Regions from separate parts of the Streptomyces dryopteridis genome, predicted to be linked through region 3. Evidence: riboswitches for the same ligand, from Rfam matches in the RefSeq annotation. Region 3 holds a riboswitch; each other region holds the start of a gene.

Region 1 (5,430 bases), on a different replicon from region 3:
TGGGGGACCCGGTCGGCGGGGACGGCGACGACCACGAGGTCCACGTGGCCGGCGGGGCCGATGTCGGCGAGTCGGCGGTGGGCGGGGACCCCGTCGAGCAGCTCGGTGTCGACGGCCTCGTTGACGGCGTGCAGCTCGCCGCGGAAGCCGCTGTCGCGGAGGTTGCGCAGCACGGTCGCGCCGACGCCGGTGCCGGCGCGGCTGACGCCGACGACGGCCACGGAGCGGGGGGCGAGGAGGCGCTGGACGGAGCGGGCCTCGGCGCGCTGTTCGCGGGCGCGCTGCACGGCGAGGGACTCGGCGGTGGGTTCGAGGTCGAGGGCGAGGTGGACCGAGCCGTCCTCGAAGCTGCGGCGCTGTTGGTAGCCGGCGTCCTTGAACACCTTGATCATCTTGGTGTTGGCGGGGAGCACCTCGGCGGCGAACCGGCGGATGCCGCGTTCGCGGGCCACGGCGGCGATGTGTTCGAGGAGGGCGGAGGCCACGCCCCGGCCCTGGTGGGCGTCCTGGACGAGGAAGGCGACCTCGGCCTCGGCGGAGGGGCCGGAGGCGGAGCGGCCGTCGGGGCCGATCCGGTCGAAGCGGACGGTGGCGATGAACTCGCCGCCGACGGTCGCGGCCAGGCCCACGCGGTCCACGTAGTCGTGGTGGGTGAAGCGGTGCACGTCGCGGTCGGACAGCCGGGGGTAGGGCGCGAAGAAGCGGTAGTACTTCGACTCGTCGGAGACCTGCTCGTAGAAGTCCACCAGCCGGCCGGCGTCGTCGGGGGTGATGGGCCTGATCCGGGCGGTGCCGCCGTCGCGCAGCACGACGTCCGCCTCCCAGTGGGCCGGGTACGCGGGATCCGACGCGGTCGTCATGGAGCTCACCCTAAGCGTGGCGGGGGCGGGGCGTCCCCCGGTCGGGGTGCTCGTTTGTCCTCCGCGCGGCGGATGCTGCAAGCTGGTCCAAACCCGGGCAAGCTGGGGAAGGCCGAACGGCCGCGGATTGGGGTCGAAGGTCGGACCGACCATTCCGAGTGCCGTGAGAGACTGGTCTAGACAACCGTAAGAACCTGAAGGGCATCACCATGGCAGAGCGCCGCGTCAACGTCGGCTGGGCCGAGGGCCTGCACGCTCGTCCCGCCTCGATCTTCGTCCGTGCGGCGACGGCTTCCGGCGTCCCGATGACCATCGCCAAGGCCGGCGGCGACCCGGTCAACGCCGGCTCCATGCTGGCGGTCCTGGGCCTGGGCGCCAAGGGCGGCGAGGAGATCGTGCTCGCGTCGGACGCCGAGGGTGCGGACGCCGCGCTCGACCGTCTGGCCAAGCTGGTCGCCGAGGGCCTCGAAGAGCTCCCCGAGACCGTCTGATCCCCCTCGGGTTCGACTCGGGACCGGCCCGGTCCACCGACTTCGGTCGGCGGACCGGGCCGGTCCTTTTTTCGTCACCCGCAGACGAGTCGGCACGGGCCCCCGAAAAGGGTGCCGAAAAGAAATCCCGGTGGACCTGAATCACCGAAGGAACACGAATCGACACCGCATCCGGAATCCGCGCCGGGGGAATCCCCGCCTGAATTCATTTCTACCCGATCGGTGTTACGCCCCGCCGCGCGACATGTTGACGGCAGGTTGCGGAGTCCTCACGCGCAACCGGTGCTCGCCGGCCGTGCGGGTCGCGTGCGCGGCGGCCACGGTCCGGGCCCGCTCGGCGTCCCCGCGCGCCAGCGCGTCCACCAGGGCGCCGTGCTCGGCCCAGGAGTCCGCGGGGCGCTGGCTCGACGGCGGCTCGTACATCCACGCGATCTTCGCCCGCAGCTGGGTCAGCAGATCGATCAGGCCGGGGCTGTCGGCCGCCTGGGCCAGCGTCTCGTGGAACCAGCCCCCCAGGGCCCTCAGCTCCTCCGTACGCCCCTCCCGGGCCCGTTCCTGCCCCAACCGCACCAGTCCGCGCAGCACCCGCAGGTGCCCCTCGGTGCGCCGACGGGCCGCCCGGGCCGCCGCCAGGGGCTCCACGAGCACCCGCAGCTCCAGCAGATCGGCGGCCTCCCGCGGGCCCGGCTCGGCCACGCAGGCGCCCGCGTGCCGTCTGGTGGTGACGAAGCCCTCGGACTCCAGGGTCCGCAGGGCCTCGCGGACCGGCACCCGGGAGACCCCGTAGCGGCGGGCCAGCACCTCCTCGGTGAGCCGGGAGCCCGGCTCGAAACGGCCCACGACGATGTCATCGCGGATTGCCGTGCAGACCGCGTGCGCGGGAATTCGCAATTCGACCTCCACTCGGTCACGTCCTCACGAGGACTCTATGACAACACGAGCGGAATTCCGAGAACGCCGAAATGCGCCGGCCCTCGAACACACGGGACCACACGGGAACACGAGGGGCCACGCGGAAACGCCCGCACACCCGCGCGACGCCCCGGAACGCCGGAAGGCCCCGGCGGGTGCCGGGGCCTTCACGGGAGGACGGGGTGGGCTCAGAGCGAGACGTTCTTGCCGCGCAGGTACGCGATCGGGTCGATGTCCGAGCCGTAGGCCGGGCCGGTCCGGGCCTCGAAGTGCAGGTGCGGGCCGCTGGAGTTGCCGGTGGAGCCCGACAGGCCGATCTGCTGGCCCGGGGTGACCTGCTGGCCGACGGAGACCAGGATCTGCGACAGGTGGCCGTACTGGGTGTAGGTGCCGTCGTTGTGCTTGATGACGATGTTGTTGCCGTACGCGCCGCCGTCACCGGCCTCGACGATCACGCCCGCGCCCACCGCGTGCACGGAGGTGCCCATGGACGCCTGGAAGTCGATGCCGCTGTGGCTGCCGGAGGACCACATCGCGCCACCGGCGCGGTACTGGGTGGTGACCAGCGCGTTGGCGACGGGGGCCACGAAGGAGTTGAGGAGCTTGCGCTCCTCCTCGCGAGCGGCCTTCTCGGCCTCCTCGCGCTCGGCCTTGGCCTGGATCTCGGCCTTCGACTTGGCCTCGGCGGCGCGCTCACGGGCGTCGGACTCGGCCTTGGCCTTGGCGGCCTCCTGCTCGGCGGCCAGACGCTGGCCGTCGGCCTGCGCGTCGAGCTCGGCGGAGACGGTGTCCAGCGCCACGACGGTGCCCAGGGTCTCGTCGACCGGCGGGGTGATGTCCTTGTTGTCGGCGGCGAACGCCGGCGCGGCCAGCGTGCCCACGACACCCGTGGTGGCGAGCGCGGCGAGACCCGCGATGCCCGCGGTCTTGCGGCTCAGCCGGCTGGATCCACGGTGCTTGCCGGGGGCGCGGGTGGTGCTGCCGAAGGCCATGTGTGGCGCGTCCTTTCCTTCCTTCTCGCCTACCGGGTTAGCTGACGGGTTCGGAGCAGGAAGGTCTCCTACGGGCCCCCTCTGGCGAGGCGGTCCGATTCACCCCAGGGACTTGATGGGTCCCCGGCTCCCCAGGCTCGCGCCTGACGGGGACTCGGCGATTGCTGTCCGGTGCCGCGGGTGCGGCTCACAGCGAACGAACAGCAGGGCCGACGCTAGGCGGCGGCTCGGGCAATCACCAAACAGACGGCCCAATTTGTGACCCACGACACAAGGCATACCCGTAACCTCGGCAGAGTTCGGGACATCCGGGGCCAAAAGGGCCGGCCGAACGGACCGTCACCCGCCAACCCCGGACCGTCCCGATCGTGCCGCGGCACGAGATGGCGCACGGACCGTCAGAAGGGGACGGAAGGGACCGCGGAACGATGAAAAGAGGTCCTCGGCCCTCTTTCCCTCCCGCCCCACGATCCCCCCTCGACCCGCCCACGACCCGCCCTCGGCCCGCGCGCCGCCCGAACCCCGGCCCGCGTCCCGAACACCCGGATCACCCCGCTTCCTCCCCCGCCGGCCCCCGGCGGGGGCCACGGCCGAACGCACGCGGGCCCGGCCCCCCTTCCCGGGGGTCCGGGCCCGCGACACCCGCCCGCGCCCCCGGACGACCCCTCAGGGGGCCTTCCCCGGCGCGCGGGCGACGGTGGGTCGGATCAGTTGGCGACGACCGTGACCTCGCCGATGCCGAGCTCCCGCACCGGTCCCTCGATCTGCGCGGCGTCACCCACCAGCACGGTCACCAGCCGGTCCACGGGGAACGCGGCGACCACGGCCGCCGTGGCCTCCACCGTGCCGGTCTCGGCCAACCGCGCGTACAGGTGCGCCTGGAAGTCGTCCGGCAGCCGCTGCTCGACCTGGTCGGCGAGGGTGCCGGCCACCGAGGCCGCCGTCTCGAACTTCAGCGGGGCCACGCCCACCAGGTTCTGCACCGCCACGTCCCGCTCGGCGTCGGTCAGTCCGCCCTCCGCGAGGGTCCGCAGCACCTGCCACAGGTCGGCCAGGGCCGGCCCGGTGTTCGGGGTGTCCACGGAGCCGCTGATGGCCAGCATCGACGCGCCCCGGCCGTCCTCGGTGGAACGCAGCACCTGGCCGAAGGACCGCACCCCGTAGGTGTAGCCCTTCTCCTCGCGCAGCACCCGGTCCAGACGGGAGGTCAGGGTCCCGCCCAGGCAGTAGGTGCCGAGCACCTGCGCCGCCCACACCCGGTCGTGCCGGTCCGGGCCGATCCGCCCGATCAGCAGCTGGGTCTGGACCGCGCCGGGCCGGTCCACGATCACCACGCGCCCGGTGTCGTCCGCCGTCACCGGCGGCACCTCGCGGGCCACGGCCGGCCCGCCGGTCCACGCGCCGAGGCTCTCGGCGAGGACCGCGTCGAGGTCGATGCCGGTCAGGTCGCCGACCACCACGGCGGTGGAGTGGGTCGGGCGCACGTGCGCCTCGTGGAAGGCGCGCACGGCCGCCGCGTCGATCCGTCCGACGGTCTCCTCCGTGCCCTGCCGCGGCCGCGACATGCGGGACTCGGCGGGGAACAGCTCGAAGGAGAGCTGCTTGGCGGCCCGGCGCTGCGGGTTGGCCTGCTCGTGCGGGATCTCGTCGAGCCGGTTGCGCACCAGCCGGGAGACCTCCGCGTCGGCGAAGGCCGGGGCCCGCAGGGCCTCGGCGACCAGGCCCAGGGCCTTGGCCAGCCGGGAGGCCGGGACCTCCAGGGAGACCCGCAGGCCCGCGTGGTCGGCGTGCGCGTCGAGGGTGGCCCCGCAGCGTTCGAGTTCGGCCGCGAAGTCCTCGGCCGAACGCTTGTCGGTGCCCTCGGACAGGGCGCGGGCCGTGATCGTGGCCACGCCGTCCAGCCCGGCCGGTTCGGCGTCCAGCGGAGCCTCGACGTGGATCTCCACCGCGACCACCTGCTGGCCGGGGCGGTGACAGCGCAGCACCGTCAGCCCGTTGGGCAGCGTGCCGCGCTCGGGCGCCGGGAAGGCCCAGGGGCGGGGCTGTCCGCCCGTGGGACGCGGGTGGAAGGTCATGCTGGTCAGTGCGGGCTCGGCGGTCACTGCTGCGCCCCTTCGTTCTCGGTGTTCTCGTCCTCGGCGGCGTCCGCGGGCAGCGGCTCGTAGACGAGCACCG
Region 2 (5,430 bases), on a different replicon from region 3:
GCGATCTCCCCCCGGGCCACGGCCCGGTCGATCATCAGGCGGAACGCGGCCAGCTCCGGTTCCACCAGCGCCTCCCGCAGCGCCTCGCGCAGCTCGGGGTCGCCGAGCACGGCGTGCCCGAGGGCCTGCCCGAGCCGGGTGTCCCGGCCGGCCGTGCCCGCCGCGACCCGCGCCGCCTCCCGCAGGTCCCCGGCGAGGCTTCCGGTGTCCACGGCCGCCAGCGTCCGGCTGCGGCCGGCGCGCAGGGCGGCGGCCACCAGCCGGGGCTTGGTCCGCCACTGCCGGTACAGGGTCGACTTCCCGCACCCGGCCCGCGCGGCGACGCCCTCCATGGTCAGCGCGTCGTAGCCGTGCTCGCGCAACTGCTCCAGGACGGCGTCGTAGAACTCGCGGACCCGCTCGGGGGTGATCTTGGAGCGGCTGGACGCCGGGGTCTCGGACATCGCGGCGGGCTCTCCTTCCCGGGCCGAGGGGTCTGGCGGTCCGCGTGATCCGGACCGCCCGCCGATGATAGCGGAACAGAAGCGTATCGGAACACTGCCGTATCGATACGCTCAAGTATCGATACACTGGCGTGTCGCTTCCGTGGAGCGGCCGTGTCGGGACCCCCACGATCCCGCGCACACCCAGAGAGACGAGCACGACGACGCCGGCGGCGACGCCGAGGCCGCCGCCGACGAGACGAAGAGAGACCGGGGATGAGACACCGGCCGACCCGGGGGGACACCCGGGCCACAGACCGCCCCCACCTGCTCCGGGAGATCGCGCTGGTCACCGCGATGTTCGCCCTCTACAAGGCCGGCCGCCTGCTCACCGCCGACCGCACCGAGGACGCCTTCCGCAACGCCGACCTGGTCCGCCGGGGCGAACAGGCCCTGCACCTGCCCGACGAGGCCGTGATCCAGCACCTCCTCGTCCAGGTCGAACCCGTGATCAAGGCCGCGAACACCTACTACGCGGCCGTTCACTTCCCCGCCGCGGCCCTGTTCCTGGGCTGGCTGTGGCTGCGCCGACCCGGACAGTACCGGCGGGCGCGCACCATGCTCGCGCTCCTCACCGGCGCGGGCCTGGCCGTCCACCTCCTCTTCCCCCTGGCCCCGCCCCGGCTCGCCGCGACCGGCATGATCGACACCGGGCGGGTGTACGGACCCACCGTCTACGGGGCCGCGCCCGACAGCGATCACCTGGCCAACCAGTACGCGGCCATGCCCTCCCTGCACTTCGGCTGGGCCCTGCTGATCGCCGTGCTCCTGATCGCGGCGGGCCGCACCCGGGCCCGGTGGCTGTGGCTCCTGCACCCGGCCCTCACCCTGTTGGTGATCGTCGGCACGGCGAACCACTACTGGCTCGACTCCCTGGTCGCGGCGGCCCTGGTGGGCGCCGTCACCCTGCCCCTGTGGGCCCCGGCCCGCCGCCCCGCACCCCTTGCGCGCCGGGCGACGCCCCTGCCGCCGGCACCGGCGTCGGCACCCGCGTCGGCTCCGGAGCCCTTCCGGCGTCCGGCACCCGCGGGCGGACGGAGCGCGGCGTGAACGCGGCCACCGCCTTCGCCCTCCTGCTGTGCCTGCTCTCCGCGCTCGCCTACGCGACCGCCGCCGTCCAGCAGGAACGCCTCGCCCGCCGCACCCCGCCCGGCGGCCCGACCCGCGGCCGCTTGCGCGTCCTGCTCTCGGGCGGCGCCTGGTGGTGGTCGGCGGGCCTGAACACGCTGGCCGCCCTCCTGCACGCGGCGGCCCTGCGCTACGGGCCGCTCACGCTGGTCCAGCCCCTGGGGGCGCTGACCCTCGTGGCGGCCGTCCCGCTGGGTGCCCGCATCGCGGGCCGACGGGTCCGGCGCACCGAGTGGCGCGGCACCCTGCTGACCCTCGCCGGCCTCGCCCTCCTGCTGCTGCCCAGTTCGGGCCCGGCCCCGGAGGAGACCCTCTCGGTGACCGAGGCGTTCGCCGTCGGCGGCGCGGGGGTGGTCCTGATCGGCCTGCTCGCGGCCCGCCGGGACCCCGGCACGGGCCTGCGCCACGCCACCGCCTCCGGCCTCGCCTCGGCGGTGGGCTCGGCCCTCACCCAGACCGTCGCCGTGGCGATCGGCCGGGGCACGTGGACGGCGAATCCGTGGCGGGTGGCCGGCTTCGTCCTGCTGATCCTGCTCTTCGCGATCGGCGGCCTGCTGCTGGCGCAGCGCGCCTACCAGGGCGGCCTCGGCGCGCCCTTGGCCATGGTCAACCTCGCCAACCCCCTCGCGGCGGCCGCCATCGGCATGATCCTGCTCGGCGAACGGCTCGGCGGCGGCCCGCTGGGCATCGCCCTGGCCCTCGCCGGCGCGGCCCTGGCCACCCGCGGGGTGGTCCTCCTCACCCACACCCCCACCGCACCCCCGGCCCCCGACCGCACCTCCCGCCCGACCCCCCTGACCGGCGCCCCCCGAGAACGGGCGGCGCCGGCCTGAGTGCCCGGCGGCCCGGCGGCCCGGGGTTCGGGGTCGGGGGGCTCGCGGGCGGGTCAGTAGGCGCCGAAGACGTTGTCGATCGAGCCGTAGCGGGCCGCCGCGTAATTGCAGGCCGCCGTGATGTTCGCCACCGGGTCGTAGGGGTCGGCGGCGGTGCCCGGTACCCGATAGGCGCGGAAGGTGGGGTCGATGACCTGGAGCAGACCCTTCGACGGGGTGCCGGCGACCGCGTTCGAATCCCAGTTGTTGATCGCCAGCGGATTTCCGGAGGATTCCCGCAGCACATTGCGGTGAATTCCCTCGTAGCTCCCCGGAATGCCGTGCTGCGCCATGATCGCGAGGGATTCGCGGATCCAGCCGTCGAGGGTGTTCGGGTACAGGGTCGCGCGGGCCGCGGAGCGACTCGCCCGCGAATCCGCCGCCGTCGTGGCGGCCGGTGTCGCCGCGGCCTCGGCCGGCAGGGTCAGCACGAGGCCCGGGCGGATCAGGTCGGGGTCCGAGCCGATCACGGCCCGGTTGGCCGCGTACAGGCCCTGTCGGCCGCCGGCGATCCCGTGGGCGGCGGCTATCGCGCCGAGGGTGTCGCCGGCGGCCACCCGGTAGGTGCTCGTCGAGCCGGCGGCGGCGGCCGTGCCCGCACCCGCGCCGAGCAGGGGGAGGGCCAGGGCCAGGGTGAGGCCCGTGGTCAGGCCGGCCCGTCGGCCGAGACGGGGGAGAACGCGGGGACGGCGGTGCTTGCCTCGCTGCGGCATGGGGGTGCTTCCTCTCCGTCGCCTGCGAGGTGAGCTGTCGGGTTCGGACCAGAGACCGTCCGGCCGCGCGGTCGCGCGACTTCACCCCGAGCCGTCGGCGGCGCGTGCTCCCGCGTACGGCGTACTGACCTGGGTCCCCCGCTTCCTGCCGTGGGTGGTGCCGGGAATGGGTTCCCCGAGGGCGGCAGGATTCGGCGTTCCCTCGGATTGCCGTGACCGTATGTCGCGGAAAAAGATCCGGACAAGTGCCGAATTCCCCGGGAGGTGGGAATTCGATCATCGCGCATCGTGTCGATCGCCCGTCAGTTTCCTTGCCCGCGGGGCGGTGTCGGGAAATCGATCTTCACGGTGCGGGAATTCCCCGTGACCCATGTCACGAATAACTCCGGGCGTTGTTCCCCAATCGGACAATTCACCCCTTCGGGGTGCCGCCGGCCCGCTCGTACAGGCGCCGGACGTCCGCGCCGAAGGGCGGACTGTAGGAGGTGTCCGCCGTCGGACCACCCGTCTTCCACCCGCCGATCAGCCCCACCACGTCCCCGCTGCCCCGGCGCTCGTCCCAATCCACCAGGAAGGGGCCCCCGCTCGTCCCGCCGGGAAAGCCCGTGCAGTCGATCCGCAGGAACGAGCCCGGGCTGCCGGGATCGGTACTGGTGAACTTCGTGGTCCGGTTCTCGCAGACCCGGGGGCGCGCCGTGCTCGCCGGATGCCCGATCAGCCGCACCTTCGGAAACTCCCACGCCCCGCTCGTCACCAGCCGGTTGGCGCCCACCGTGGCCCGCACGGTGCGTCCGTCCGCGCCCGCGCCGACCCGGACGAAGGCCACGTCCCACAGCGCCCCCCGCTCCGGACCCCGGGCCCGGTACCGGTCGTCGGCGTACACCACCGAGCGGCCCGCGCCGTCCACGCGTACCGGGAACATGCCGTACGGGCGCGGCGTCGCCTTCGTCGAGCGCGGCACGAAGGCCATCCGGCGCGCCTCGTTGCCCACCAGGCAGTGGGCGGCCGTCAGCACGAGGTCCCCGGCGGGGGAGTCGACGACGCTCGCGGTGCAGAAGTACGAGCCGTCACCGCGGGCCAGGTACATCCGGCCCACCGTCGGCGTCCCGTCGAAATCACGGCCGGTGCCCGGCCGGTGCTCGGGGGCGGCGCCGCCCCGCACGGCCCCGGCGGGCACGGTCCACCCGCCCTCGGAGGTGACCTCGTCCGGCCCGCGCGCCTCGGCCCCGTCCGCGTCCGTCTCCCCGCCGTGCTGCGGGACGGGGGCCGGGGTGCCCGCGTCGGGCGCGGGGCGGGCGGGGTTCGGCGCGGTCGGGGGCGGTTCCCAGGCCCGCGCCGAGGCCATGCGTTCGGGGGTCCAGTACCGGGCCGCGTCCCCCGCCGTCCAGCTCACCTCGCGCGTGCCCCGGTCCGGCCGGGCGGCCGGCGCGTCCGGGACGCCCGCTCCGAGCGCCAACAGGGCGCCGCCGACGGCCGTGAGCGCCGTGGTGAGCCTGCGCATGGGGACCTCCCTGGTACGTCGGCCGGTCTCTGGCGGGGCGGCCGGGCCCTGTCGATGATGGCCCGTTCGCCCGGGATGTCCGCTCCCGGCACCCTGTTCGGCCCCGCGATCACCCGGGCGGGCGAGCCCACCCCGCGCGTCGGACCCCGATCGGCCCCGCCCCCTTCACCCGTCCGCGCCCGCCCCGCCCTCCTCGACCCGGCGCCCCTCGCACAGTTCGACGGGTCCGCCGCCCTCCCGCAGCACGCGCGTCACCTCCCGCAGTCGGGCCGCCGTCCGCGCCGGCACCAGGGCCTCCCACTCCTCGGGCCCCGCCATCCGCCACGCCGCGAGCTCCACCGGGGCCAGTCGGATCCGGGCCGTCAGCTCGGCGTCCACGAACGGGCCCTCGTACACCCACCCCACCCGCGTCGGACGGGGCTCCCGGCGGATCCGGTCCACCGCGAGCAGCCGTCCCGGCGCGAGGTCCGGCCCGAGTTCCTCCCACGCCTCCCGGCGGGCCGCCTCGCGCGGGGTCTCCCCGGTGTCTCTGTCCACGCCGCCGCCGGGCAGTTGCCGGCGCCGCCGCCCGTACGCGGTGCGCACGAGCAGCACCCGGCCCGCCGCGTCCGCGCACACCAGGGTCGCGGCCGTCAGCGACTTCGGGCGCCCGGCCAGGTGCGAGGCCGCGTCCAGGTCGTGCACGGCCTCCCGCTCCGCCCGCACCGCCGCCGGCACCCCCGCCGCCGATCAGG
Region 3 (5,430 bases):
GTTCAACCGCGTCCCCAAGTACGTGGCCTCCCGGGGCACCCCCGATCTGTCCTGGGCGGGCAGCACGCACCTGGGCCCCGACCTGCCGCGCGCGGTCCGCGAGGTCCGGGAGCGGCACGAGAACGTCAAGGTGGTCGGCAGCCTGGACCTCGTGCGCACCCTGTTGCGCGAGCGGCTGTACGACCGGATCGACCTGTGGCTGCACCCGATCGTCCTCGGCGTCGGCAAGAAGGTCTTCGACACGGGCACCGTCCCCGCCAACCTGAACCTCCTCTCGCCCCCGGCCGCCGGCCCGAACGGCACCGTGTTCCTGCGCTACGGACTCGCCGACGGCATCCCGGGCACGGGCGACATGAGCGCCCCCGAACGCGGTCTCAGCTCCTGACCCACCCGCGTCGCCGCCGTCCCGTCCTGTGGATCACTCCTTGTGCCCGCCGCCGGACGGGGGTTGGCTGACGGGCATGGAACCACACGAGAAGATCGAGAAGGGCGCGACGGCCTGGCCCGGCGTCGCGGCGATCGCGGGGGCCACCTTCACCGTCGTCACCTCCGAACTCCTGCCCGTCGGCCTGCTCACGCCGATGGGCCGGGCCCTGGACACCTCACCGGGCACCGCCGGCCTCGCCCTCACCGCCACCGGCGTGGTCGCCGCCGTCACCGCCGTGCCCGTCACCGCCCTCTTCGGACGCACCGACCGGCGGGTGGTGCTGGCCCTGCTCACCGCCCTGGTCGGGGCCGGCAACCTGGTCGCCGGCCTCGCCCCGGGCGTCGGCGTGCTCATGATCGGACGGGTGCTCGTGGGCCTGGGCATGGGCGGGGTCTGGGCCGTCGCGGCCTCCGGACTCGCCGGCCGCCTGGTGCCCGCGCCCCGCGTCGCCGCCGCGAACTCCGTGATCTTCGGCGGGGTCGCGGTGGCCTCGGTGCTGGGGGTCCCGAGTGCCACCTACCTCGCGGAGGCGTTCGGCTGGCGGGCCCCGTTCCTGGCCGCGGGGGCGCTGGCCCTGCTGGTCGCGGGCGCGCTCCTCGTGCTGCTGCCGGCGCTGCCGGCGGCCAACGGGGTGCGGGCGGCCGCGATGGGACCGGTGGTGCGCGACCCCCGGATACGGATCCGGCTGCTGGCCATCGCCCTCCTGGTCACCGGCCATTTCGCCGCCTACACCTACGTCCGCCCCGCCCTGGAGGAGATCGCGGGAGCGTCGGCGGCCGCGGTCGGGGCCCTGCTGTTGCTCTACGGCCTGGCCGGGGTCACCGGCAACTTCCTCTCCGGGACGGTGGGGGCCCGCTCCCCGCGTCGCACCCTCGCGGTCATCGGCGTGGTCATCGCCGCCGGCGTCGCGCTGCTGCCGTGGCTCGGCGGCACCCCGCTGTCCGCCGGGATCCTGATCGGAGTCTGGGGACTGGCCTACGGCGGGGTGTCCGTCACCACCCAGAACTGGATGGCCGAAGCGGGCCGGGACGCCGACCGGGAGACCGTCTCGGCGGTGTACGTGGGCGTGTTCAACGCGGCGATCGCCGCCGGCGCCCTCATCGGCGGCCTGATCGCGGACGCCACCGGTCTGGGCGCGGTGCTCCTCATGGGCGCGGCCCTCGCCCTCGCGGCCGCCGCCGGCGGACTGCCGAGGACGGCCGGCCGGGCCCCGGAACAGGGGACGCGAACGGTGGCCCGGGGCGGCGCGGAGGAGGACGGGGAACCGGCACCGGCCGCGCGCGGCGCGGAGGAGGAGACGAGCGGGCCCGGGTCCGCGTCCGCGTGACCCGCGGTCAGGGGGCGGGGCTTGAAAGCCGGGCACGGACGGACGATGATCGACAAGTCGACCGAACCCGCCGGTCACCCGGCGCCGGGCACGGTGCCGGACGGGTGTCCGGCACCCATCCGTGAGAGGCCCGTTCGTGCCCGTCGTCATCGCCCACCTCAGCGACATCCACCTCGACGGGAGCCCCGCGGCCCTCGCCCGGACCCGCGCCGTCATGGAGTACCTGGAGGGCCTGAGCGTCGACCTCGACGCGGTGCTGGTCTCCGGGGACCTCGCCGACCACGGGACCCCGGCCGAATACGGGCAGGCGCGGGCCGCCCTGACCTCGCGACACCCCGTGGTCGCCCTGCCCGGCAACCACGACGAGCGGCGCGCCCTGCGCGTGCACCTGCGGGCGGAGGCGGCCTCCCTCGCCCCCGTGGACCAGGTCCTGCGCGGGAACGGGTTCGTGCTGGTGGCCCTGGACTCCTCCGTGCCCGGCGCCCACCACGGGCTCCTGGCCCCGGGCAGCCTGGAGTTGCTGGACCGCACCCTGAGCGGGACATCTCGGGACATACCGGTGCTCGTCGCCTTTCACCACCCGCCCGTGCCCCTGCACACCCCGTACGTGGACGGGATCCGGCTCACCGAGGTCGAGGGTCTCGCCGAGGTCGCCGACCGTCACCCGCACCTGCTGGCCTTCCTCGTGGGGCACGCGCACACGGCCGCCGCCACCACCTTCGCCGGTCGCCCCGTACTGGTCGCGCCCGGGGTGGCGAGCACGATCCGCCTGCCCTGGGAGCCGGCCCGCGACCCCGACCACCACCTGCACGAGCACCTGCCGCCGGCCGTCGCCTTCCACGTCGTCGACGAGGACGGCCGACTCACCACGCACTTCCGCCCCGTGCCCCTCCCGCCGCCCGGGCCCGGTTCCGCCACCGGGCGCGAATGAGACATGTGTCTCGTCGGACTCGCGGGTGTCGGACCCGGCGCAACTCGACGCCCACCGCCCTGACCTGCGGTGACGTCAGGTCAGGGCGGTCAAGTGGGTACACGCTGAGGCCCCGTGCGCCGTTTGGGGCCCCGGGCCCGCTCCGCATACGTTCAGAGCCGCTCGCCACCGCGGGCCCCTCCGACCGGTTCGCCGAGTCCTGCCGACGGACGGAGGGAATCGTCGCGCAAGCGCCGAAGGCAGGAGCGGGGGACCCACAGGTCTTTCGCCGGTCGACCGACCCGGGTGCTTCACCGGACGGGCGACCGGCTCGGGGTGAAGTCGCGTCACGACGCGACCGGGCAACTCATCCGCCCGAGCCCGACAGCTCACCTCGCAGGCGTCGGTGAGGAGAAGTTCCATGCTGATCTCCGGCAAGGGCAAGCACCGCAAGATGTCCAAGGCCACCCGGGTCGTCGCCCTCGCGGGCGTCGCCGGTGTCGCCGTCGCCGCGCCGCTCATGACGGCCGGCACGGCGAGCGCCGCCACGAACTCCGAGTGGGACGCGGTCGCGCAGTGCGAGTCCGGCGGCAACTGGTCCATCAACACCGGCAACGGTTTCTACGGCGGCCTCCAGTTCACGCCGTCCACCTGGGCCGCGTTCGGCGGTACCGCCTACGCCTCCAACGCCCACCTGGCGTCGAAGTCCCAGCAGATAGCGATCGCCGAGAAGGTCCTCAAGGGCCAGGGCAAGGGCGCTTGGCCGCACTGCGGCGTCGGCCTGTCGAGCGCCTCCAGCGGCGGCTCCGGCTCCTCCGGCTCGGGCTCCGGCGGTTCCTCGGAGGGCTCCGGCTCCTCCGAGAAGTCGACCTCCTCGAAGAAGAAGTCCGAGTCCTCGGGCGAGTCCCGTTCCTCCCGCTCGGCGAAGAAGTCCGAGTCGGAGGCCGAGGCCCCGACCACCCGCCCGCAGCGCTCCGCCGCCGAGGACACCCCGGCGCCCACCACCACCAAGCGCTCGGACTCCTCCGACACCTACACGGTGAAGGAGGGCGACACGCTGAACACCATCGCCGTGGCCCACGGGGTCAAGGGCGGCTGGCAGAGCCTCTTCGAGGAGAACAAGGACGTCGTCAAGGACGCCGACCTCATCTTCCCCGGCCAGAAACTGAACCTCGGCTGACGGCCCCCGGGTGTCCCGGTCCCCCGCGGACCGGGACACCCGCCCGCGTGTGCCCCGGACCGGTCCCGACCGTTCCGGGGCACACGCGTACCCCGGAGCCGTCGGCGCGTCAGCGGACGGACTCGCCTCCGCGACCGGCCGCGATCACCCCGCGCGCGGGCAACGCGACGAGCAGCGCGACCGTGACGAGGAATCCGCTCATCCAGAGCGGGCCGAGGTTCCCGGCCGCGCCGCCGAGGGTCGTCGCGGCGAGCAGGGGGCCGAGGGCGGCGCCGGCGTTGAGCGCGGCGGTCGCGTAGGCGCCGGCCATGGTGGGTGCGGCCGTCGCCTCGTGGAGAACCCGCGTGATCAGCGTGCCGCCCAGCGCGAACGACAGCGCCCCCTGGACGAACACGAGGGCGAGCAGCGCCAGCGGCTCGTGGGCCAGGCCGGCCAGGGCCGGCCAGCCGACGAGCGACAGGGGGCCGCAGACCGCGATGACCGTACCCGGGTGTCGGTCGGAGAGCCGGCCGGCGAGGGTCACCCCGGCGAAGGAACCGATGCCGAAGAGCACCAGGGCGACGGAGATCCACAACTCGTCCAGTCCGGCGGTCTCGGTCACGACGGGCGCGAGGAAGGTGAGGCCGGCGAAGGTCGCCGCGTTCACCACGGCGCCGAGCACCATGACCAGGAGCAGCCGGGGCCGCCGGAGCTGCGCGAGTTCCGATCCCAGGCCCGGCCGCTCGGCGGCGCCCTCCCGCACACCCCGTGCCGGGAAGCCCCTGACGATGCCGAAGGCCGCGGGCAGGCACAGTGCGGCGACGGCCCAGAAGACGGCCCGCCAGCCGAGCACCGAGCCGAGCACCGCCCCGCCCGGGACACCCACGACCGTGGCCACCGTGGTGCCCGACAACAGTACGGCGAGGGCCCGTCCCTTCTTGTCGGGCGGCACCAGCGCGGTGGCGGCGGTCAGCGCCACGGCGAGGAACCCGGCGTACGCCAGTGCCGCGACCCCCCGCGTCACCATCAGGACCGGGAAGTTCGAGGTGGTCGCGCCCACGACGTGGGCCACCAGGAACACGAGGACGAACCCGAGCAGGCCGGACCGGCCGGACCGGTCGCGGGCGAGAGCGGCCACGAGCGGGGCGCCGACGACCATGCCGATCGCGAACGCCGAGGTGAGCGTGCCCGCGCTCCCGACCGTCACGTCGAGGTCCGAGGCGATGTCCGGCACGAGGCCGGCGAGCATGAATTCCGAGGTGCCCATGGCGAAGACCGCCACGGCGAGCAGATACAGCGGGAGAGGCATGTCGAATGACTCCGAGGTGAGGAGAAGTACGAGAGGTTCCATCTCGTCACCGCGGTCGGCCCCGGGGCGCACGCGTCCGGCCGCGTGACGCGGCGGGACGGCAGGACTGCGAACTCAGTGGTCCAGGGGGCTGACGGCGTGACCGAAAGCCCCCACCGTGTCTGACTCAGGACTCGACATGCCCCGCACGCTACCCGACCGACGCCGCTGCGGGCACCCGCGATTCCCGGTTGCGGGCGCGCCGGCGGGGTGGGGGCGGATCGGTTTCGGTCGATCGGGCGGTGGGGGTGTGGGGGCC
Region 4 (5,430 bases), on a different replicon from region 3:
GTCTGGGAGCGGTACACGTGCGCGACGGTGCGCTCGCCGAGCTGTTTGAGCCTGGTCGTGGTGGAGGGTCCGGCGGACCGGTCCCGGGTTCCGGGCTTCCCTGCCATGTCCTCGCCTCCCCGAGAGCCGCCGCCGCGTGGTCCGCGCCGTCCGGCGCGCGCCGGGGTCCCGGACGCGCGACGTCCCCGCACACGGTACGGGACCGAGTGCGGGGACGTACGGAGGCTGTCACCGCGCGCGGGTGATCAGGTGATCACTCGGGGGGCGCGGGGAGCGGCCGGCGGGGTGACGGGGAGGTCAGCCCTTGAAGCGCGGGAACGCGCCGCGACCGGCGTAGACGGCGGCGTCGTCGAGGATCTCCTCGATGCGCAGCAGCTGGTTGTACTTGGCGACGCGCTCGGAGCGGGCCGGGGCGCCGGTCTTGATCTGGCCGCAGTTGGTGGCGACGGCGAGGTCGGCGATGGTGACGTCCTCGGTCTCGCCGGAGCGGTGCGACATCATGCACTTGAAGCCGTTGCGCTGGGCCATCTCGACGGCGTCCAGGGTCTCGGTCAGGGAACCGATCTGGTTGACCTTGACGAGCAGGGCGTTCGCGGAGCCCTCCTCGATGCCGCGGGCCAGGCGCTCCGGGTTGGTGACGAAGAGGTCGTCGCCGACGAGCTGCACCTTGGCGCCGAGCTTGTCGGTGATGACCTTCCAGCCGGCCCAGTCGTCCTCGAACAGCGGGTCCTCGATGGAGACCAGCGGGTAGGCGTCGACGAGCTCCGAGTAGTACTCGGTCATCTCGGCGGCCGAGCGGGACTGGCCCTCGAACTCGTACTTGCCGTCCTTGTAGAACTCGGAGGCGGCGACGTCGAGCGCGAGCGCGACCTGGGTGCCGGGGGTGTAGCCGGCCTCCTTGATCGCTTCGAGGATCAGGTCCAGGGCGGCGCGGTTGGAGTCGAGGTTCGGCGCGAAGCCGCCCTCGTCGCCGAGACCGGTGGACAGGCCCTTGCGCTTCAGGACGGCCTTGAGGGTGTGGTAGACCTCGGTGCCCCAGCGCAGCGCCTCGGAGAAGGACTCCGCGCCGATCGGGGCGATCATGAACTCCTGGATGTCGACGTTGGAGTCGGCGTGCGACCCACCGTTGAGGATGTTCATCATCGGAACGGGCAGCAGGTGCGCGTTCGGGCCGCCGAGGTAGCGGAACAGCGGGAGGTCGCTGGCCTCGGAGGCGGCGTGGGCGACGGCGAGGGACACGCCGAGGATGGCGTTGGCGCCGAGGGAGCCCTTGTTGTCCGTGGCGTCCAGGTCCAGCATGGCCTGGTCGATCAGGCGCTGCTCGGTGGCGTCGTAGCCGACGAGCTCCGGGCCGATCTGCTCGATGACGGCGAGGACGGCCTTCTCGACACCCTTGCCGAGGTAGCGGTTCTGGTCGCCGTCACGAAGCTCGATGGCCTCGAAGGCACCGGTGGAGGCGCCGGACGGGACGGCGGCACGGCCGGTGCTGCCATCGTCGAGGCCCACCTCGACCTCGACCGTGGGGTTGCCTCGGGAGTCCAGGATTTCCCGGGCTACGACGACGTCGATGGAGGGCACGAGCATCTCCTTCTGGGGATGTGACGCTGGTGGGGTGTGCGGTGGCGTTCCAGGCCGTGGGATGGCCTTGCCGCTCTAGAGCCTAACCGCCCTCCGGGGTTCCGCCGGCCGAGCGCCCGACCCCTGGGACGAAAAAGTGCCCGAATACCCCTCTTCCGTGACATAGGGCTCTTGATGCACAGGCATGCGGCCTGCGCGAACGTCAGGTCCGCGACGGGTGCGGGGCGGCCCCGGCGGTGGGGCGGAAGGGGCTTGTGGGGGTGCGGAGTTCAGGGGTGCGCGGGGGTGTCGCCCGTGGTCACGGGGGGTGCGCCGGGGGGTGCGGGAGCGGCGCGCGGCGGGTGGGCCGCGGGTTTTTCGGGGCGGGCCGGAAGTCCGGGCCCTCGGTCCCGGTCGGGGCGGCGGCGAACGGGCGAACGCGGGGCCGGCGCGGGACGGCGGCGGGCGGGGCACGGGGTGTCGCGGGGGTGTCGTCCGGGCGTGGCGGCGGGGTCGGGAAGAGTTCGCCGAGTGTTGGGACGGGGCCGGTCGGGACGGGCCCGGGCGGGGTACGCCGCGAGCCCGGTCGGCGGGGCCGGGCCGCGCGTCCTCGCCGGATGGGGCGGGATGCGGGGCCGGGGTCGCGGGACCGGGCTCGTGGGTGTGTGCGCGTGGGTGGCGGGGCGCCGGTGACGGGTCGACGGGGGCGGTCGACGGGTCGGGGCGCCCGTGCGCGTCGCCCTTAGGCGAGCTTGAGCACCTGGCCGACGTGGATCACGTTCGGGTTCTTCAGCACGTTCTTGTTGAGCTGGTACAGCTTCTGCCAGCCGCCGGCCACCTTGTTCGCCTTGGCGATGCTCGCCAGGGTGTCGCCGGACTTGACCTTGTAGGTCTTGCCGGTGGTGGGCGTGGTGGGCTTGCTCGGGTTGGGCTTGCTCGGCGTGGTGGTGCCGCCGCCGCTGCCGCCGTTGTAGGGGGTGTTGGACAGGCCCTTGCCGCAGTGCGGCCAGGCGCCCTTGCCCTGGCCCTTGAGGACCTTCTCGGCGATGGTTATCTGCTGGGCCTTGGTGGCCTTGTGGGCGTAGGACGCGTACGCGCCGCCGCCGTACGCCTTCCAGGTGGAGGCCGAGAACTGCAGGCCGCCGTAGTAGCCGTTGCCCGTGTTGATGGACCAGTTGCCACCGGACTCGCACTGGGCGACGCGGTCCCATTCGGCGCCGGTCGCGGCGTTCGCGGTACCGGCGGCCATGAGCGGCGCGGCGACGGCGACACCGGCGACACCGGCGAGGGTGACGACGCGGGTGGCCTTGGAGGCGCGGCGGTGCTTGCCCTTGCCCGTAAGCAGCATGGAGGTTCTCCTCACCGACGCCTGCGAGGTGAGCTGTCGGGTTCGGGCGGATGAGTTGCCCGGTCGCGTCGGCGTCTGACTTCCGACGCGGCTTCACCCCTAGCCGGCCGACGGCCCCCTGAGGGTGCGTGTCGGCACGGCGAAAACCTGTGGGTCCCCCGCTCCTGCCTTCGGCGCTTTCGCGACGATTCCCTCCGCCCGCCGGCAGGACTCGGCGATGCGGTCGAAGGGGCTCGCGGTGGCGAGCGAGTCAGAAGGTAGGCAGGTCCGGCCCGGATGTTCAACAGAGGAACGATCCGGGAATACCGGGGCACTCCACCCCACCCGCGCGGCGTTTGCGCAGGTGGGGCGGCACTTTCACACAGTCCACGGACAGGAAAGGTCAGTTGGCCGAAAGAGACGCAAGTCTCATTCGCGCAAGACCGGCATTACGGGACTTCCCGGGCCTGAACCCCCGTCAGCGAAGGCCGAGTTCCAGGTTCTGTCCCGGCTTGATGAGGTCCGCGTCCTCGCCGATGACCTGCTTGTTCTCCTCGTACAGCCCGTTCCAGCCGGCCTTGCCGCCCTGCGCGCGGGCGATCTCGGAGAGGGTGTCGCCCTCCTTGACCGTGTAGGTCTTCGCCGACGGGGCGTCAGTGCCGGTGGAGGCCGGGGTTCCGGACTCCACGGCGGCCGGGCCGCGGTGCTTGCCGCCGCCGGACGGGGTCTCGGCGACGGCGCCGGGGGTGCCCTGCGGGCTCGGGCTCCCGCTCGCGTCGGGCGAGGAGGTCCCGGGGGTGGTGGGCGCAACCGTGCCGGGGGTGCCCGGCGTGGTGGGGGTGGGGCTCACGGGAAGCGTGGGGTCGCCCGGGTTGGTGGGGTCGGTGGGCGCGACGGTGCCCGGGGTCCCCGGAGTGGTCGGGGTCGTGGGGGTGCCCGTGGTGGGGTCGGTGGGCGCGGTGGGGTCCGTGGTGCCGGGGGTTCCGGGGGTGCCCGGGGTGGTCGGCGTCGTCGGCGTCGTCGGCGTGACGGGCTTCACGGGCTCGGGCACGACCGGGACAGGCAGCGCGGGCACGGCCGGGTCCAGCGGGCTGAGCGGCACTCCCGGCAGGATCGCGCCGTCGCCGGAGTCGAAGGGGGCGGGGGTCTCGTCGAGCGGCGGGAGGTACGAGGAGCGCGAGTCGTGCGGCGCGACGCCCAGGGCCGGCACCGGGGCCTCGTGCTCCGCGCCGCCGCCCTGCGGGACGGAGGTCCCGGGCCCGTGACCGGAACCGGAACCCTGCCCGCCGGAGGACCCGGTCGTCAGGTCCACGCCCGCCGCGCAGGCGCCGAAGGAGTCCTGGCCGCGGGCCGCGAGGAGCTTCTCGGCGACGGCCTGCTGCTGCTGACGGCTGGCCAGGTCGGGGGTGGGCGCGTACTCCTGGCCGCCGCCCGCCTTCCACTCCTCCGCGGTCAGGCCGAGGCCGCCGCCCTGGGTCGCGCTCCACGTGCCGCCGCTCTCGCACTCGGCGACCTTGTCCCAGGCGGAGCCGGTCGCCGCGCCGGCGGAACCGGAGGCGAGCAGCGGCAGCGCGAGGGCCGAGCCGGCCACGCCGGCGGTGACGACTATCGCGGGGACCTGACGGGGACGACGGTGGCGACCATTCCCGGAGCGCATGAGGAGTGCCTTTCGCGTGGCGGGCAACGGAATGCCGTGGAACCTAGCGCCCTTCGAACGCCTGTCACAAGTCGATGCAGGACAGATCACACGAAGGTCACATCGCTGACGGTCCGTCGGACACCGGTGTCGACGGGGACGGAAGGGGCGCTCGGGACACCCCGCGCGGACCTCCTCCCGGGCCCGGCGCCGACCCCCCGACGGAAGGTCGTCCTCCGCTCCTGCCCGGCCCGCGCGCCCCCATTCCCCCCTCCCCTCCCGCTCCCCCGCGCGCCCCGCCGGCGCCCCGGGGGCACGGCATAGGGTCGGGGTCATGCACGCCGCGTCGCCCCGCCCCGCCACCCCCATGCCCGAGCTGTTCACGTGGGAGTTCGCCACCGACCCCTACCCGGCGTACGCCTGGCTGCGCGAGCACTCCCCCGTGCACCGCACCACCCTGCCCAGCGGGGTCGAGGCGTGGCTCGTCACCCGCTACGCCGACGCCCGGCAGGCCCTCGCCGACCAGCGCCTCAGCAAGAACCCCGCGCACCACGCCGAGGACGCCCACGCCAAGGGCAAGACGGGCATCCCGGGCGAACGCGGCGCCGGGCTCATGACCCACCTCCTCAACATCGACCCCCCGGACCACACCCGGCTGCGCCGCCTGGTCTCCAAGGCGTTCACCCCCCGTCGGGTCGCCGAGTTCGCGCCCCGGGTACAGGAGTTGGCCGACACCTTCGTGGACGGGTTCGCGGCGCGCGGCGAGGCCGACCTCATCCACGAGTTCGCCTTCCCCCTCCCCATCCACGCCATCTGCGACATGCTCGGCGTGCCCCGCGAGGACCAGGAGGAGTTCAAGGGCTGGGCCGCGATGATGATCCGGCACGGCGGCGGCCCGCGCGGCGGCGTC

Evidence for each region. Region 3 has a riboswitch for cyclic di-AMP ahead of ACN20G_RS27770 (transglycosylase family protein). Riboswitches for the same ligand answer to the same signal wherever they lie in the genome.
Region 1: linked by a shared signal. The riboswitch ahead of ACN20G_RS04490 (M23 family metallopeptidase) and the one ahead of ACN20G_RS27770 (transglycosylase family protein) in region 3 are both predicted to bind cyclic di-AMP.
Region 2: linked by a shared signal. The riboswitch ahead of ACN20G_RS00835 (transglycosylase SLT domain-containing protein) and the one ahead of ACN20G_RS27770 (transglycosylase family protein) in region 3 are both predicted to bind cyclic di-AMP.
Region 4: linked by a shared signal. The riboswitch ahead of ACN20G_RS15750 (transglycosylase family protein) and the one ahead of ACN20G_RS27770 (transglycosylase family protein) in region 3 are both predicted to bind cyclic di-AMP.

The regions. Positions count from the first base shown of each region.
Region 1 covers NZ_CP187113.1:1,131,977-1,137,406, forward strand. The annotation lists gene ACN20G_RS04475 (GNAT family N-acetyltransferase) at 1-860, opposite strand, end outside; gene ACN20G_RS04480 (HPr family phosphocarrier protein) at 1,070-1,351, shown strand; gene ACN20G_RS04485 (GntR family transcriptional regulator) at 1,577-2,242, opposite strand; gene ACN20G_RS04490 (M23 family metallopeptidase) at 2,452-3,255, opposite strand; cyclic di-AMP (ydaO/yuaA leader) riboswitch at 3,268-3,425, opposite strand; gene ACN20G_RS04495 (M16 family metallopeptidase) at 3,963-5,330, opposite strand; gene ACN20G_RS04500 (M16 family metallopeptidase) at 5,354-5,430, opposite strand, start outside.
Region 2 covers NZ_CP187113.1:188,478-193,907, reverse strand. The annotation lists gene ACN20G_RS00850 (TetR/AcrR family transcriptional regulator) at 1-443, opposite strand, end outside; gene ACN20G_RS00845 (phosphatase PAP2 family protein) at 699-1,532, shown strand; gene ACN20G_RS00840 (DMT family transporter) at 1,529-2,443, shown strand; gene ACN20G_RS00835 (transglycosylase SLT domain-containing protein) at 2,497-3,195, opposite strand; cyclic di-AMP (ydaO/yuaA leader) riboswitch at 3,200-3,402, opposite strand; gene ACN20G_RS00830 (trypsin-like peptidase domain-containing protein) at 3,608-4,696, opposite strand; gene ACN20G_RS00825 (NUDIX domain-containing protein) at 4,862-5,380, opposite strand.
Region 3 covers NZ_CP187114.1:306,622-312,051, reverse strand. The annotation lists gene ACN20G_RS27785 (dihydrofolate reductase family protein) at 1-385, shown strand, start outside; gene ACN20G_RS27780 (MFS transporter) at 462-1,754, shown strand; gene ACN20G_RS27775 (metallophosphoesterase) at 1,891-2,685, shown strand; cyclic di-AMP (ydaO/yuaA leader) riboswitch at 2,907-3,082, shown strand; gene ACN20G_RS27770 (transglycosylase family protein) at 3,086-3,844, shown strand; gene ACN20G_RS27765 (Cmx/CmrA family chloramphenicol efflux MFS transporter) at 3,954-5,132, opposite strand.
Region 4 covers NZ_CP187113.1:3,678,607-3,684,036, reverse strand. The annotation lists gene ACN20G_RS15760 (FtsB family cell division protein) at 1-107, opposite strand, end outside; gene eno (phosphopyruvate hydratase) at 298-1,584, opposite strand; gene ACN20G_RS15750 (transglycosylase family protein) at 2,300-2,905, opposite strand; cyclic di-AMP (ydaO/yuaA leader) riboswitch at 2,909-3,091, opposite strand; gene ACN20G_RS15745 (LysM peptidoglycan-binding domain-containing protein) at 3,363-4,541, opposite strand; gene ACN20G_RS15740 (cytochrome P450 family protein) at 4,855-5,430, shown strand, end outside.